Regions from separate parts of the Paenibacillus sp. JT22N1 genome, predicted to be linked through region 1. Evidence: riboswitches for the same ligand, from Rfam matches in the RefSeq annotation. Region 1 holds a riboswitch; each other region holds the start of a gene.

Region 1 (3,393 bases):
TACATTAATTTCTCGTCTTTCTTCGGAGAAGTGTCCTATCCGCCGTTCAGCCTTTACGCCGCTTCCAAGTTTGCGGTCGAAGGCTTCTCTGAGTCATTCGCACAGGAATTCGCAAGCTTCGGGATCAAGACAACCATCGTGGAACCGGCCGTGTTCGCAACCGAGTTTATCGGACACTCGATGGACCGCTCCGTGATGAAGCCGGAGTACCTGCCGTATTACGAAGCTTTTCAAAAAGGATTTTCGAACGTCAAGATCGGCGATCCGGCCAAAGCGGTGCAATATATTATTTCCGTCATTAAAAGCGGTAATGTGCCGCTCCGGCTGCCGGTTGGATCTTATTCTGCAGACACGATTCGCGAATCGTATAACAATAAGCTGAAAGAGCTCAGCGTATGGCATGAGCGTTCGGCTGAAGCGGATTGATGATAGTTCTGTTTGAAGACGAGATCCTCCAAATGTAGATTGTTAATTGAGCCATCTTATTAATGAACACTTGAGGAGGAATCTTGCATTCGAAGGTGAGCGCTTCGCCTAGTCCGCTACGTACGCAGCTACCCGGAACAGCTGCCTTTCCTGCGCGACCTGGTGGGCCGGAGGCTACACGAAAGCCAGCTCCAGCCGTTAATGAAGGTGAACCGTATCATAAGTAAGGAAAAGAGCCGTAGATGAAATGCCCCCTTAGAATAGCCCTTTTGCCGTAGATGCAGGGGGCTATTTCTGTTACGCCTTCCATGAACTAATTTTACTAAATCTTAAAATGGTGAAACCATTGAGCTAAGCACTACCCTTCACTTTTGTTAATCTATCCAATGATACGGTGAACCGTACCACAAGTCGTTGAACTAACGGAAACGATAGTTCAATTAACCGCTTTATCATGAGGCGGTTTTTCTTTTGGTTGAAATCAACAATATAGAATAACAGAAAACCATATTCTCTATTTAGGAGGAACGGTTTTTTTATTCCTTCCATCAAGCAGCCTGACTTATGTCCAAGCAATCACTATGTAGGGAGCATATGTTTATATCGTAATGAAAATTCACTGAGGGGAATGAGTAAATATGAGCGGAGTAGGTACTAGCGCAGCAGCTGTTTTGGTTCTTTTTGTTCTTTTGGTAATCATCTTATCAGCAACTTGTGTGTGGTAAAATTCTTTAATACAACACTAATATCGAGAAAAACAAAAACGGTTCCTATCGCGAAATAGATGCGCGAACACGGATCGTTTTTTTCTGTTGTTGGAAACTAAAAAACACCTTCTCATAAAGAGAGAGATGTTTTAAATGAGAGGCTGACAGAGACGAGTGTACTGGTAATATACAATATATGTTCAAGTGGATAGTTCCGCATTAGGTCAATACCCCATTTCGATACCCATTTCACTATTCCTTCCAACAAGCAGCTGTAGCCGATCAGATATCCCACCACTAACCGTCACGATACGTAGTTTACGGGTTATACCTTAATGGATTTGTGCAATACGCTGATTTTGATTACCATAACAACAACTTTGTGATCGCTCATTATCAGTTTGTTTGGACTCACTATTTCGTGGAAGCTGTTACTATTTTCGGTCTCTTCACATTAATACATTTTTTAAGATACCGACTTAAAAATAAGTGGGAAAGAAATAGAAGTCATTACGGAGAACGATAGTTGAAAGAGACTGTAAGCAATAGTTTGTAAGAAGTACTTCAAAACTTATTTGTAATTCAGGTTTTTTGCCCGAAAACACCACTTCAAAACTTATTTGTCACCAAACAGGAGATGATTATGCTAAATAATTAACGAACTTTATTAGGCGGGGTTTGCAGTCCCCAGCATTAAGCTAAAGGGCAGGTTAACGTGATAATTAACTTGATTATATTAGTTTTTTCGGACTATAATAAAGTAAATATTTGGTATGTGTAACTGGCGAAACGTGGAGTACCACGAGGAAGCACATATTTCAAACGCCGTTCGCCTGGGCAAAGTATTTGATCTAAGATCAGATGCTTTTTTTTTGTTTCATTCATGAAAGGGACGGTGTTATGGAATGAAAATAGCTTATATTCTTTTTGACAAGATGACAACATTGGATTTTGTCGGCTTTTATGAAGCGGTATCTTGGCTAAAAATTCTAAATGCTAAAGAAGATGTGTCTTGGGATCTCTGTGCAAAACACGAGGAAATTACAGACGACCGTGGTATGACAATAAAGATAAAGCATATTAGCCCAGATCTGTCTAAATATGATTTGATATTTATACCCGGAGGTATGTCTACCAGAGAATTGAGATACGATATAGAGTTTGTTTCTTGGATACAAAGTGCTCGTGATGTGGAATACAAAGTGTCTGTTTGTACGGGTGCTTTGCTTTTAGGTGCCGCAGGGTTCTTAACTGGTAAAATGGCGACAACGAACCCATCTGCTTACGAATTATTGACTCCTTATTGCACAGAGGTTGTTAAGGCTCGAATTGTACGGGATGGGAATATTTTTACCGGCGGAGGTGTTTCAGCTTCTATCGATTTAGGTTTGTACCTTGTTGAATCATTAACGAGTACAGATGTAACGGAAACGACTAAAAAGATGATGGATTACCCGTACTATCATTCAGGGAAATTGACTAGTGTTTTCATGCCGTACGAGTGATGGAATAGTTAAAATTACAAATCACGAATGAAAGTTAATTATTTTCAATAGCTTCATATAATTTAGGGGGTGAAGGCTTGATTATACGTTTATTGGAAGATAAAGATCGAAGCCAAGTTAATGATATTATGGCAAGTCATCCTCTTCAATTCCCAGAATTCATCATTGATAAATACCCGCAAAGGTGGTCTGATTTTTTGGAGATAAAGGATCATAAGAACTGCGGGTATTACGTGGCACATTCCGATATTATTCTTGGCCATGCTGGATATATTTTTGATGTCGAAACAGGCTTTTATGAAATAGTTGGGGTAGCAGTTCATAAAGAATGTCAACGTAAGGGAATCGGAAAATTACTACTTGATACCATATGTAATCAGGTCCATTTAATTGGTGGGAAACAGGTGATTCTACACACTTTGGGTCATATCAGAAATGAAAAAACGCTAATTTTCTACCAGAGTATCGGTTATGAGCAAGTAAACTTTGAAAAGGACTTCTTTAAATCTGATTATCATAGAGTAACTTTTGTGAAAAAGTGGGACTAATAGTATTCCGCTAACGTAATGTTGAAATGTGATAATTAATTGTTCAAAACTGGCTCAGTCGTTCTGATTGTTGAGCATTGAAGAAGGAAGAGTTTATTGACCGAAAAAACAAATCGTGATAGTATTGATTCATAAATTTCGAATTCGAACTATAGAGGGATTTGTATGAATGATCAGGATCTACAAGCTACATTGAAATTGTTTATC
Region 2 (3,393 bases), on a different contig from region 1:
GCTTGTGCGCCGGAATGTGGTTGAACGTTCGCGTGCTCAGCACCGAAAAGCTCTTTTGCACGATCGCGAGCGATATCTTCTACGATGTCTACGTGCTCGCAGCCGCCATAGTATCTTTTGCCTGGGTAGCCTTCTGCATATTTGTTCGTTAGCACCGTGCCCATAGCTTCAAGAACAGCTTGGCTAACGATGTTTTCGGATGCAATAAGCTCGATTTTGTCACGTTGACGGGCAAGCTCAAGGTTCATGGCTGCTACAATTTTAGGATCTTGTTTGCTCAAAAAGTTTGTCATATTAAATTCCTCCTACAGGGTAGTTTTATCTGTTAAGTCTTAATTCCATTTGATATGTTAAAAAGTTTAACAATCCGCATCGGGTGCGGCTGTTTGATAGAGTTGTTCCGCTTCATCAGATAGGTATACAGCTCTTGTACCGCCAATCAGCTTAGGCCGGGTAAAAGCCATCGTGACATAGGCATGGCCAATGTTACGCACTGGCGGCCTTGCTGGCACAGCAACTGGGCGCAGATGCATCCCGATGAGCGTACTGCCAATATCGATTCCGGCATGAACCTGAATCGTCTCGACAACAACCGGCTTCGCGAAATGGCGATACGCATAGGAGGCCATCGAACCTCCGGCCCTTGGCACCGGAATGACAGAGACAGGCTCAAGCTGAGGCGCATGCGATAACAGCTCTTCCTCGATAACGATTGCACGGTTCAAATGCTCGCAGCATTGAAAGGCTAAGTGCAGCCCGAACTCGCGGCTTATGCGCTGCGCCGTTTCAAAAATCGGCTTGGCTGCATCCAGCGTACCCGATGTACCGATCCTATGCCCGAGAATTTCACTTGTGCTCGTTCCAATAATCAGAATGTGACTTGATCTTAGATTGCCGACTTTGACCAATTCCCGAAGATTCGTTTCCAAAGCCTCGGAAATATTAGAAAGAATGGAATCTGTCATCGTGAGCCCTCGTTTCTGGAATTTCCCGTTAGGAAATATTCTATGGATGCAATGTGAAACGGTCTTCGATACTTTGTACTTTGTTAATGCGATTCTGGTGACGAACACCTTGGGAAAACTCGGTTTCAAGCCAGATTTTCACGATTTCCTCAGCTACACCCGGTCCAATAACACGTTCCCCTAAGGCAAGTACGTTCGTATCATTGTGCTCACGCGTCGCTTTCGCTGAAAAAAGATCATGCACGAGTGCACAACGGATGCCCGGAACCTTATTCGCGGCAATTGACATCCCGATACCCGTTCCACAAATTAGAATACCTTTGTCAGCTTCACCTGAAACTACTTGCTCACAAACTTTAAGCGCATAGTCGGGATAATCGACCGAATCTGCACAGCTGCAGCCGTAATCGACGACTTGGTGACCTAATGACTCAATAAAAGGAATGATAACATCTTTCAAACGATAGCCTGCATGATCCGCACCTAAAGCAATTTTCATGAATAGAACGCTCCTTTGCATGTTCGAATTCGACCATCCTATTATATCCCAAAGCTCACCAGAAAACGAAAAAAAGAGCGGACACGCTAGAAAACGCGCGTTGCTCTTTTGCCCAGGCGACCGGCCGTATAGCTCAATGCTCCATTGTGGTTACTCCCACTCGTCGCCAGTTACATTGAGTCTTGATTGATAGATCTATTTTATCGCATTCTACCCCATGTGTAAAGACGTATCCGTAATTCGTATATCTAGAACCTGAGTTATTTGGAGCCTTCGTTTCTTGTACGTATTTTCTGAACCAATTTATCTAAACTCCCGCTGATTTCCTCAGCCGTTTGTCGGTAAATCTCTATGGAGCCTCCGAACGGGTCCGAAATGTCAAAGTCAGGAATCGCATGTTCAAGTTTATAAATGCGGCTTCTTTCTTCTACAGATACTGCTTGCGAAAGAGCCTGTTTGAGCTGAAGCTCCGTAACGAGCTGCTCCCTTTCCTCAATCGCCTGTAAAATATGAGCGTCATCCTCGACGTACTCTTTGAGCGTAAAAATCTTCTCAATCGCACCCGGAAACCGCTGGATGACCGTACGCTTATGACCCATCGTCATCGTCAAAATGAGATCAGCCCAATTCACTTCAGACTCTTGGATCGCCAAAGAACTAATGGAATCCTTGAACCCCGCTTCCTGTAAAAGCGATGCACTATTTCGGGAAATTGGACCGCCCGTCACCGCGGATACCCCTGCTGAACGAACCTCCGCCGCAAGCCCTTCTTGGTGCACCCTGATACGCAGCAAACCTTCTGCTAATGGACTGCGGCACGTATTTCCTGTACAGACAAATAGAATTCGCAACATGATTCCCTCCTAATCGTAAGCTAAGCTAAGACGAAAACTTTCTATACCCCTATTGTATCATAGTAAAAACTTGATCCCAAACGTGAGCAAAATAAGCCCCCCAAACGCCTCGCCGTACTCGCCTACCCAGCCGCTTACCTGTCTACCAACCAATAAACCGGCGATGGATAGCAAGCCTCCAAACAGACCAAATATTAACACCGTCAACAATATATCCGTAGCGAACATACCAAGGGATACACCCACAGAGAATGAATCAATACTGACACTAAGTGAGAAGATCGTCAGGCCCAAAATTGACCTATGATCAAAAGAAGTCGCTTCTTCTCCACGAATCGAACTATACACCATATGCGAACCCAGCAGAATGAGCAAACATCCCCCAGCGGCTGTAGCGACATTACCAAGCAGCGAAGAAACATATTGCCCCATAAACATACCCATTAAAGGCATGAGGACGTGGAAAACAGCAATTACGACGCTTATTTTCATAATATCAATTAAACGAATTCCCTTCATCCCTATGCCAATCCCTAAGGAAAAAGCATCCAGGCCCAAAGCAATCGCCATAATAATAATTGTTATCAGCTGCCCAAATTCTACCCCAGATGCGAGCATAGTGCTATCCCCCTTGTCCACGTTTCTCTCTCAAGATATGCGGACAAACAGGGAATCATGCTAGCTAAACACGTACAAGCCGATGACCGGCTGCCTTACGAAGTCGATTCATAATCGCAAGGCCAATCCCCTTTTCTGGACAGCCCTCTGCAGCAATATATTGAATGCCTTCTTGATCAAATTGCCTTAACGCAGCATAAAGATCCTGAGCGATTGTTTCCGGTTGCGATAATGATCCGCAGGCTATAACCACATCAGCTTCGTAACGAGAAGCTCTCTCCTCAAAAGTAAGAATACCCGTTGACTCGCCACGTGCTTTGGCTGCATCAATATCGTTTTGGATCCATTCAGCAACAGATTCTGTATCTTCACCCTGAACGATATGCATAAATCCTTTTGGTGCGTAATGTGTATACTTCATCCCAGGAGCACGCGGTGTTTCGGAATCTTGTACCTC
Region 3 (3,393 bases), on a different contig from region 1:
GAATATGCTGATGGCGGGACGCAACATCAGCGCGTCCCACGTGGCCTTTGGCACGACTCGCGTCATGGCGACATGTGCCGTGATAGGCGAAGCCGCGGGCACAGGAGCCGCGCTCTGCGCGGCAAAGGGCATCTCCCCTCGCGAGCTGCACAGCAGCCACTTGAGCGAGCTTCAACAGACGCTGCTTCGACAGGATGCAGCCGTCCTCGGTCTGAAGAACGCGGATGCGGCAGACCTCGTGCTCCGCGCTGAGATGACAGCCTCCAGCACCTTGACGCGACTTGCGCTCGAGCAATCTGCGTCGGTGCTGCCGCTGACCGCGCATGTGGCGCTTCTCGTGCCGGCAGATCCGTTCATTGACGGCATTGAGCTGCTGCTGGATGCTTCGGAAGCTACGGAGCTGACAGTAGAGCTCTGGAGCACTGGGAAGCCGCAGAACTACGTCCCACACACACAGGTGACGTCCATTCAAGTAGCTGTAGCCGAGGGTTCTCAGCAGTGGGTAAAGGCTGCCCTTTCATGGCATCCTGAAACCGCTCAGAATGCTTTTATCATTCTCAGAAGCAACCCGGCGCTTTCGGTCCATCTATCAGCCAGACCACAAACGGGTGTGCTTTCCTTCAAGCATGATGCTGCATCAAAAGATGCCGTAGATTTCGGTGATATGCATCATCATCAGCCGGTCATTGATTGGAGCGCGAAAGCATTCATTCGGAAGCCAATCTGCTTCCGTCTGCTCGCTCCCACATCTGCATTCGCAGTCGACAAAGCTGCCGATGGATATAAGCGTCCTTACGGAGGCCCTCATCTTTGGTCGTCGGCTGGCCTTGAGGTCTCGCAGCCAGAGTGGCTTGAAGCCAGTTGGCCGGAGGCTGTGCGGATTCGCAGCGTACATCTCACTTTCAATGATGACGTGAACGAAGATTTAATTAATTTACATCATCATCGGACGGAATTCGAGATCATTCCTGAACTGGTCAAAGACTATAAACTTCAGGCCTTCATCGGCGGTGATTGGACCACAGTAGCTGAGGGACTCGATAATCATACGCGCAAACATGTTCATCTTTTGCCAGAAGTTGTAACGACTGATCGACTTCGTGTGGTCGTTGAAGCGACGAACGGGACGGAACGGGCAGAGATTGTTGAAATCCGTTGTTATGGTTGATCGAAAGCAATCAACAGCACCAATAAATCATTTTTAAGAGTTGCATATTCCATAACCTGCCATTATGATTAGATCAATTAAAAGTTGATGTGTGACTGGCGAAGCATGGATACCCATGAGGAAGCACATTGATGTTACAGCCGTACGCCTGGGCAGAGGTAAGGGGGATTTATCCCCCTTACCTCTTTGTGTTTTTACAAACAAATGAAGGGTTGAGGGAAACATGAATTCAGAAAAATTAATTTTGGATGGTACACGCGTAGCAAAAAGCATTAAAGAGACATTAGTCGAAAGAATCAAACAACTGTCTGCAAGAGGTATCCCGCCATGTTTAGCTACGATACTTGTTGGCGATGACCCATCTTCCGAAACCTATGTACGTATGAAAAGCAGTGCATGCAAGCGGCTAGGCATTGATTCCAGACGAATCCACCTAAATAAATCAACTACGACAGAGGAACTTATTGCCGTTATCCAACAATTAAACGAGGATCCTCAGATCCATGGTATTTTATTGCAGCATCCGGTTCCACACCATATTGATGAAAGAGCTGCGTTTGAGGCCATTCAGATCGAAAAAGATGTGGATGGCGTTACCATGCTGGGCTTTGCTCAAAATGCTTTTGGAGTGGCCAGCTTTCCATCCTGTACCCCAGCCGCTATTCTAGCTATCCTCGATTATTATCAGATTCCTATTGAAGGCAAGCACGCGGTTATCGTTGGTCGGAGTCCTATTTTAGGTAAACCCGTATCGCTTATGCTGCTGAATAGAAACGCTACTGTCACCATTTGCCATTCTAAAACAAACAATCTCCCCTTAATTATTGGATTAGCTGATATTGTCGTTGCAGCCGTTGGTAAACCTGCATTTATTCAAGGAGCCTGGATTAAGGAAGGTGCTGTCGTTTTAGATGCTGGATACAATGCTGGATACAATGCTGGCAACATTGGCGATGTTGATTTCGATGCTTGTCACAAAAAGGCGAGCGCAATTACCCCTGTCCCTGCTGGAATTGGCCCAGTGACCATCGCTATGCTGCTCAAACACACCGTCCTTGCTGCCGAAAAAAGCAAATTTATAACCTGAGTTTCCGACATTCTTTTTTCTAAAATAGGTCTTAATGTCCCTTGCTTAACCTAACATGGTGTGTTATATTGAAAGTGCATCAAATCAAGGTTTCCACTTCAAAAAGTTGACATAGGAGTGATACAAATGGGCAACAATTCCGTGCAAATCCCGCAAGGTGAAGAATTGATTCGTGTGGAAATGACGGTTAAGGAAGCGCTTGCATTGACAGGCACTAAATTTAACCAAAACCACAAATTAGAGACAGATGCAATCAAGAAGGTTAAACAATCCTTAGAAGATAAATTGCTGACACCGAACCATTAATCCATACTCACTCACCGCACATAGCCCTGACGAACGATTTCAAATCGCTCGCGGGGCTTTTTTCATTAGATCACTCTTCCTTCAATGGACTCGGTTGAGGATTTCTCATTTTTATCGTATCAAATTCAGCCGAATGCTTATAATAATCACGCACCGCCCAAAATCCTACATTTTAAGGAGTGAACAACCATGTCAGAATCTCATACGCAGCAAGGACAATCCAGAAAAAATACAACAACACGTTCAACGGATCAGAAAAGCAATAAGAAACATAAGAAAGGTCAGAGTTAACGACATTTCACATCAGGAGGCCGATATATGCTCGATCAGTTAGAAAGCAATTATGACTGTGCGAATGCGGGCTCTGACCTGCATAGTTTAAAACAAGAGCTTGAACAATTCCAAGGGCAAACAGCCTCTTCCGACAAAGAACAAGAAGAGCATCGAAATCGACTTGAGAATCAAATTCGTTTTATTGAAAATAAGTGTTCTATCCCAAGCGAACATATCCCACAATGAAGAAAGTCCACGCCTTTGATAACGGGGCGTGGACTTTTGCATTAGTTGATCTTTCTTCTTGTCAAAATACATGGAACCCCTTTTCCAACAGCTCCCGGCTCCGACATTAGGGCCAAATATCGAAGTCCTCTTGTGCATGGCGTCTTACAAACTGCGCATGTGGACGATTCCACTATCCTCATCGTGTATTGCACTCTGGATGAAAGTGTTTTCTTCTTGGATGCCTTGCCCTTCCCTTTAGGTGGTGCCATATCCACGCCTCCCAACTGTTTCCTTACTTCAGTATATGAAGTCTGGGCGGAACGGTTCTTGG
Region 4 (3,393 bases), on a different contig from region 1:
AAAAATTTGCGTTTTTTTCTTCGTGCCTTTACACTTAAAACAAAAATGGAGTGGTGAAATGAGTAAAGGCAGAGTTTGGAACAAGGGTAAACGCAACGGGGGTGGCGGACCAGCGCCTGGAACAAGTTATAAGGAAAAGCTCGCGGCCACCATGCAAGCGGAAGGTAAACCCGCCCCGATTATCGATCTTAAGAATCCGATTAACCAGGTTCAACGTATGAATCGTGAGAATTGGGTCGAGAGACCCGTTCGTGTTAACCGTGAACAACCTAAAAAATAAGGCAGATAAGCCTATCCAGACACTTTATGAGTGTTGGGGGGGCTTATTTTTTTTTGGAGGTTTAGCCCTGTTAAGAAGTGGAGATTTGGATTGTTTTCTGGTATGAGTGATTTGGACAATATGAGAGTGGCTGTCCAAAAAGTTTTCGAAGATGTCTGAGAGATAGGCAGTACACGCAGAGTTTGCCGCCCTGTGACGCAATGATGAAAAGTATCGTTACAGCATTAAAACGAAGTTTGAGCTCCATTGCAACAATGTAAAATATCGTTCCATCAATCTTTTATGAGCCGTTATACTCCCAATCGCCCTCCTAACGATGTAAAACATCGATGCAGCAATCGCAATGCGACCTCAACTTGAATCTAACGATGAAATACATCATTGCAACAAATAGGCTGTGCAAAAAGTACATCAACCTTAATAAACGCACTCGCTCACTCGCTCACTCTCACGCTCACACACACACTTTTGCTCTCGTCCAAGGCAAGTGTAAGCCGTTTATCCTTATTAGTAGGTAGTTACTCCAAATTCACATTAAACAACCGTCCCGATTGATAGTACGGGTAATCCATCTTTTGTTGAACTTGTTGCACGAAATGAGAGTCAGTGAGCGATTCAATCACGAATAATCCTAAGTCAATGGAGGCAGAAACGCCGCCACCGGTAAAGAGATTCCCGTCTCTGACGATTCGTTTTTTTACAACTTCGGAACAGTACGGCGTCAATAAATCGTAGGCGGAAGGATTGGTGGTTGCCTTTTTTCCATGCAGGAATCCGGCTGCACCTAGTAACAACGCACCAGTACACACAGAAACCTTGTAAGTCACATTAGCTGAGGTTTGGAGCCAAGAGATGAAGGCAGCGTCGAATCTTAGGCTTCTCGTTGCAAATCCGCCAGGTACAAACAGGAGATCGTATCCTGATAGATCGGGATAGACATGTGTTACCTTAACGGTTAAGCCTCGGTCGTCCGTAATTTCCCCCTTATTGGAGCAGAAATCCCAAGAGACATTCTCTTTAGCTCCCAAAATGCCCATCCATGTGATAGCTTCATAAAAGCCGGTAAAATCTAACGCAGTTACCCCATCAAAAAGTACGAATGCCATTTTCATAAACAGCCACCTGACCTTTCTACTGTCATTGAAGCACAAAAAAGCACTTGATCAAGGATCAAATACTTTGCCCAGGCGTACGGCTGTTTGCAATGTGCTCCCTCATGGTTATCCATGTTTACGCCAGTCACACATCGGTTCAATTTCTATAATCTTACAATTGCTCGCACCGAAATTCAATATCTTTTTTCAAGTGATGACCATGACTTAAACCCTTAACGTCCCCATATGAATGGAAGAGGCGTTTGTTGCGCACTTCATAATGGCCGACAAGCAGGGAGGGAAAGACTTATGAAATCGGTTTTTAAGCTTGAAGTAGAGGAAGCGAGGGTCATGATCGCAGCAGGCATACAAGCGGCAATAGAAGCGAATGCAGCCGAAACGATATGTATCGTAGACGATGGCGGGTATCTAATTGCGTTAGAAAGAATGAATGGCGCTCGCAATACGAGCCCGGAAATTGCCATGGCTAAGGCGTTTACTGCTAGCGGTCACAGGCGATCAACACATTTGTTCAATCAGCCAGGTGGCCCTGCGACAATCCATGGTGAGGCATTTGGTATTCATGCGATGATGCCGGGCAAGTTTGCTATTTTCGTCGGGGGATTTCCGATTGTGGTGGGCGGCAGTGTCATTGGCGGAGTCGGCGTAAGTGGTGGGAATGGTGAGGATGACATAGCGGTGGGGGTTGCGGCGTTAAAGGCGCTGCAGTCTTATTTGGGTAACGCGTACGAAGTTATGACAGAACCAGATATAAAGAAATAGGCGTAATTCCAAATAGGAGGGCCCCACTCCCCCCAATGATAGAGAGAACGGGGCCAATTTATTAAGTCAAAAGGCTTCTCACGTATTGAACGGTTTCGTCAATCGTATCATCAGCAAGCTGTTCTAAGGAGATATCGATGCCTGGTTTTGCCCGGTACAGCTTTTCCAAAAACGATTTCGTTTGGAAAATACCCTTACCAGATCGTACCTCTTTCCGCTTGTCGTTCTGAATGACAACATCCTTAAGATGGGCGAGGACAATCCGGTCACCAAAAGCAGCAAATGCCTGATCAAGGAAAACATCTTGTGAATCTATTGCTGTTGGCGGGAGCAGGTTAATTGGATCAAACACAACCCCCAGATTGCTGGAAGGAATCTCATCCAGAATTCGAACCATTTTCTCACTGCTAGATAACGTGTGAGTGAAAACAGGTTCGAGTCCGATGAAGACACCCCAACGTTCCGCTTCTTCTGCTAATTCTTCAACTGTTTGCTTAAGGGTTGCCCAACCAATGGCCTCATAACGCTCGGAATCCTGCGAGAGGTAAGTCGTTAGTTCAGCCGTTTCCGTCGCAACGATAGAAGTACCAAAGTCTCTGGCGAAACGCAGATGCTCTTTGAACCGGTTGATTTCATGACGCCGCTGCTGCGGATCTGGATGAATCGGGTTGATATAACAGCCAAGTACGCCAATCCTGATACCAGAACGTTGGAATTGCTCACCAATGTGGTTGGCTAGAGCAGGGCTAAGCCTACCGAGGCTGGTGTCAATATCACTAATTGCTTTGCTGAGTGCCAGTTGAACGAAGTCAATGCCTCGTCCGCTTATCTTCTCTGTTAATTGCTTCAATGGAAGATGGCCGACGGTATGGGCTAACGTACCGATACCCATCTATCTAGCCATCCATCCGCCGTCCACGCACAGTACGTGTCCGTTCATATAATCCGACGCATGTGATGACAAGAAAACAACAGGACCTTTCAAATCCTCTGGTGAGCCCCAACGGCCTGCCGGGATTCGATCTGTAATGGATTGTGTGCGTTTCTCATCTTTGAGGATAGGTGCTGTATTATTAGTCGTCATGTAACCAGGAGCGATGGCATTGATCTGGATGCCTTTCCCAGCCCACTCGTTGGCTAATGCTTTGGTAACACCAGCAATAGCATGTTTACTTGCTGTATAACCAGGAACATTGATACCGCCTTGGTAGGTCAGCATAGAAGCGATGTTCACGA

The links. Region 1 has a riboswitch for ZMP and ZTP ahead of AC58UU_RS32685 (DJ-1/PfpI family protein). Riboswitches for the same ligand answer to the same signal wherever they lie in the genome.
Region 2: linked by a shared signal. The riboswitch ahead of rpiB (ribose 5-phosphate isomerase B) and the one ahead of AC58UU_RS32685 (DJ-1/PfpI family protein) in region 1 are both predicted to bind ZMP and ZTP.
Region 3: linked by a shared signal. The riboswitch ahead of AC58UU_RS01545 (bifunctional 5,10-methylenetetrahydrofolate dehydrogenase/5,10-methenyltetrahydrofolate cyclohydrolase) and the one ahead of AC58UU_RS32685 (DJ-1/PfpI family protein) in region 1 are both predicted to bind ZMP and ZTP.
Region 4: linked by a shared signal. The riboswitch ahead of AC58UU_RS03855 (DJ-1/PfpI family protein) and the one ahead of AC58UU_RS32685 (DJ-1/PfpI family protein) in region 1 are both predicted to bind ZMP and ZTP.

The regions. Positions count from the first base shown of each region.
Region 1 covers NZ_JCAUAW010000023.1:99,082-102,474, forward strand. The annotation lists gene AC58UU_RS32675 (SDR family NAD(P)-dependent oxidoreductase) at 1-426, shown strand, start outside; gene AC58UU_RS32680 (hypothetical protein) at 510-653, shown strand; ZMP/ZTP riboswitch at 1,901-1,979, shown strand; gene AC58UU_RS32685 (DJ-1/PfpI family protein) at 2,039-2,638, shown strand; gene AC58UU_RS32690 (GNAT family N-acetyltransferase) at 2,716-3,186, shown strand; gene AC58UU_RS32695 (MarR family winged helix-turn-helix transcriptional regulator) at 3,352-3,393, shown strand, end outside.
Region 2 covers NZ_JCAUAW010000028.1:26,532-29,924, reverse strand. The annotation lists gene glyA (serine hydroxymethyltransferase) at 1-293, opposite strand, end outside; gene AC58UU_RS34615 (TIGR01440 family protein) at 360-965, opposite strand; gene rpiB (ribose 5-phosphate isomerase B) at 1,006-1,464, opposite strand; ZMP/ZTP riboswitch at 1,568-1,648, opposite strand; gene AC58UU_RS34605 (low molecular weight protein arginine phosphatase) at 1,725-2,318, opposite strand; gene AC58UU_RS34600 (manganese efflux pump MntP) at 2,376-2,936, opposite strand; gene AC58UU_RS34595 (L-threonylcarbamoyladenylate synthase) at 3,001-3,393, opposite strand, start outside.
Region 3 covers NZ_JCAUAW010000001.1:336,889-340,281, reverse strand. The annotation lists gene AC58UU_RS01550 (FAD-dependent oxidoreductase) at 1-1,168, shown strand, start outside; ZMP/ZTP riboswitch at 1,250-1,329, shown strand; gene AC58UU_RS01545 (bifunctional 5,10-methylenetetrahydrofolate dehydrogenase/5,10-methenyltetrahydrofolate cyclohydrolase) at 1,392-2,255, shown strand; gene AC58UU_RS01540 (hypothetical protein) at 2,382-2,561, shown strand; gene AC58UU_RS01535 (DUF2524 domain-containing protein) at 2,880-3,080, shown strand; gene AC58UU_RS01530 (hypothetical protein) at 3,122-3,331, opposite strand.
Region 4 covers NZ_JCAUAW010000002.1:2,935-6,327, reverse strand. The annotation lists gene AC58UU_RS03860 (hypothetical protein) at 59-280, shown strand; gene AC58UU_RS03855 (DJ-1/PfpI family protein) at 799-1,392, opposite strand; ZMP/ZTP riboswitch at 1,455-1,533, opposite strand; gene AC58UU_RS03850 (GlcG/HbpS family heme-binding protein) at 1,684-2,157, shown strand; gene AC58UU_RS03845 (sugar phosphate isomerase/epimerase family protein) at 2,219-3,049, opposite strand; gene kduD (2-dehydro-3-deoxy-D-gluconate 5-dehydrogenase KduD) at 3,050-3,393, opposite strand, start outside.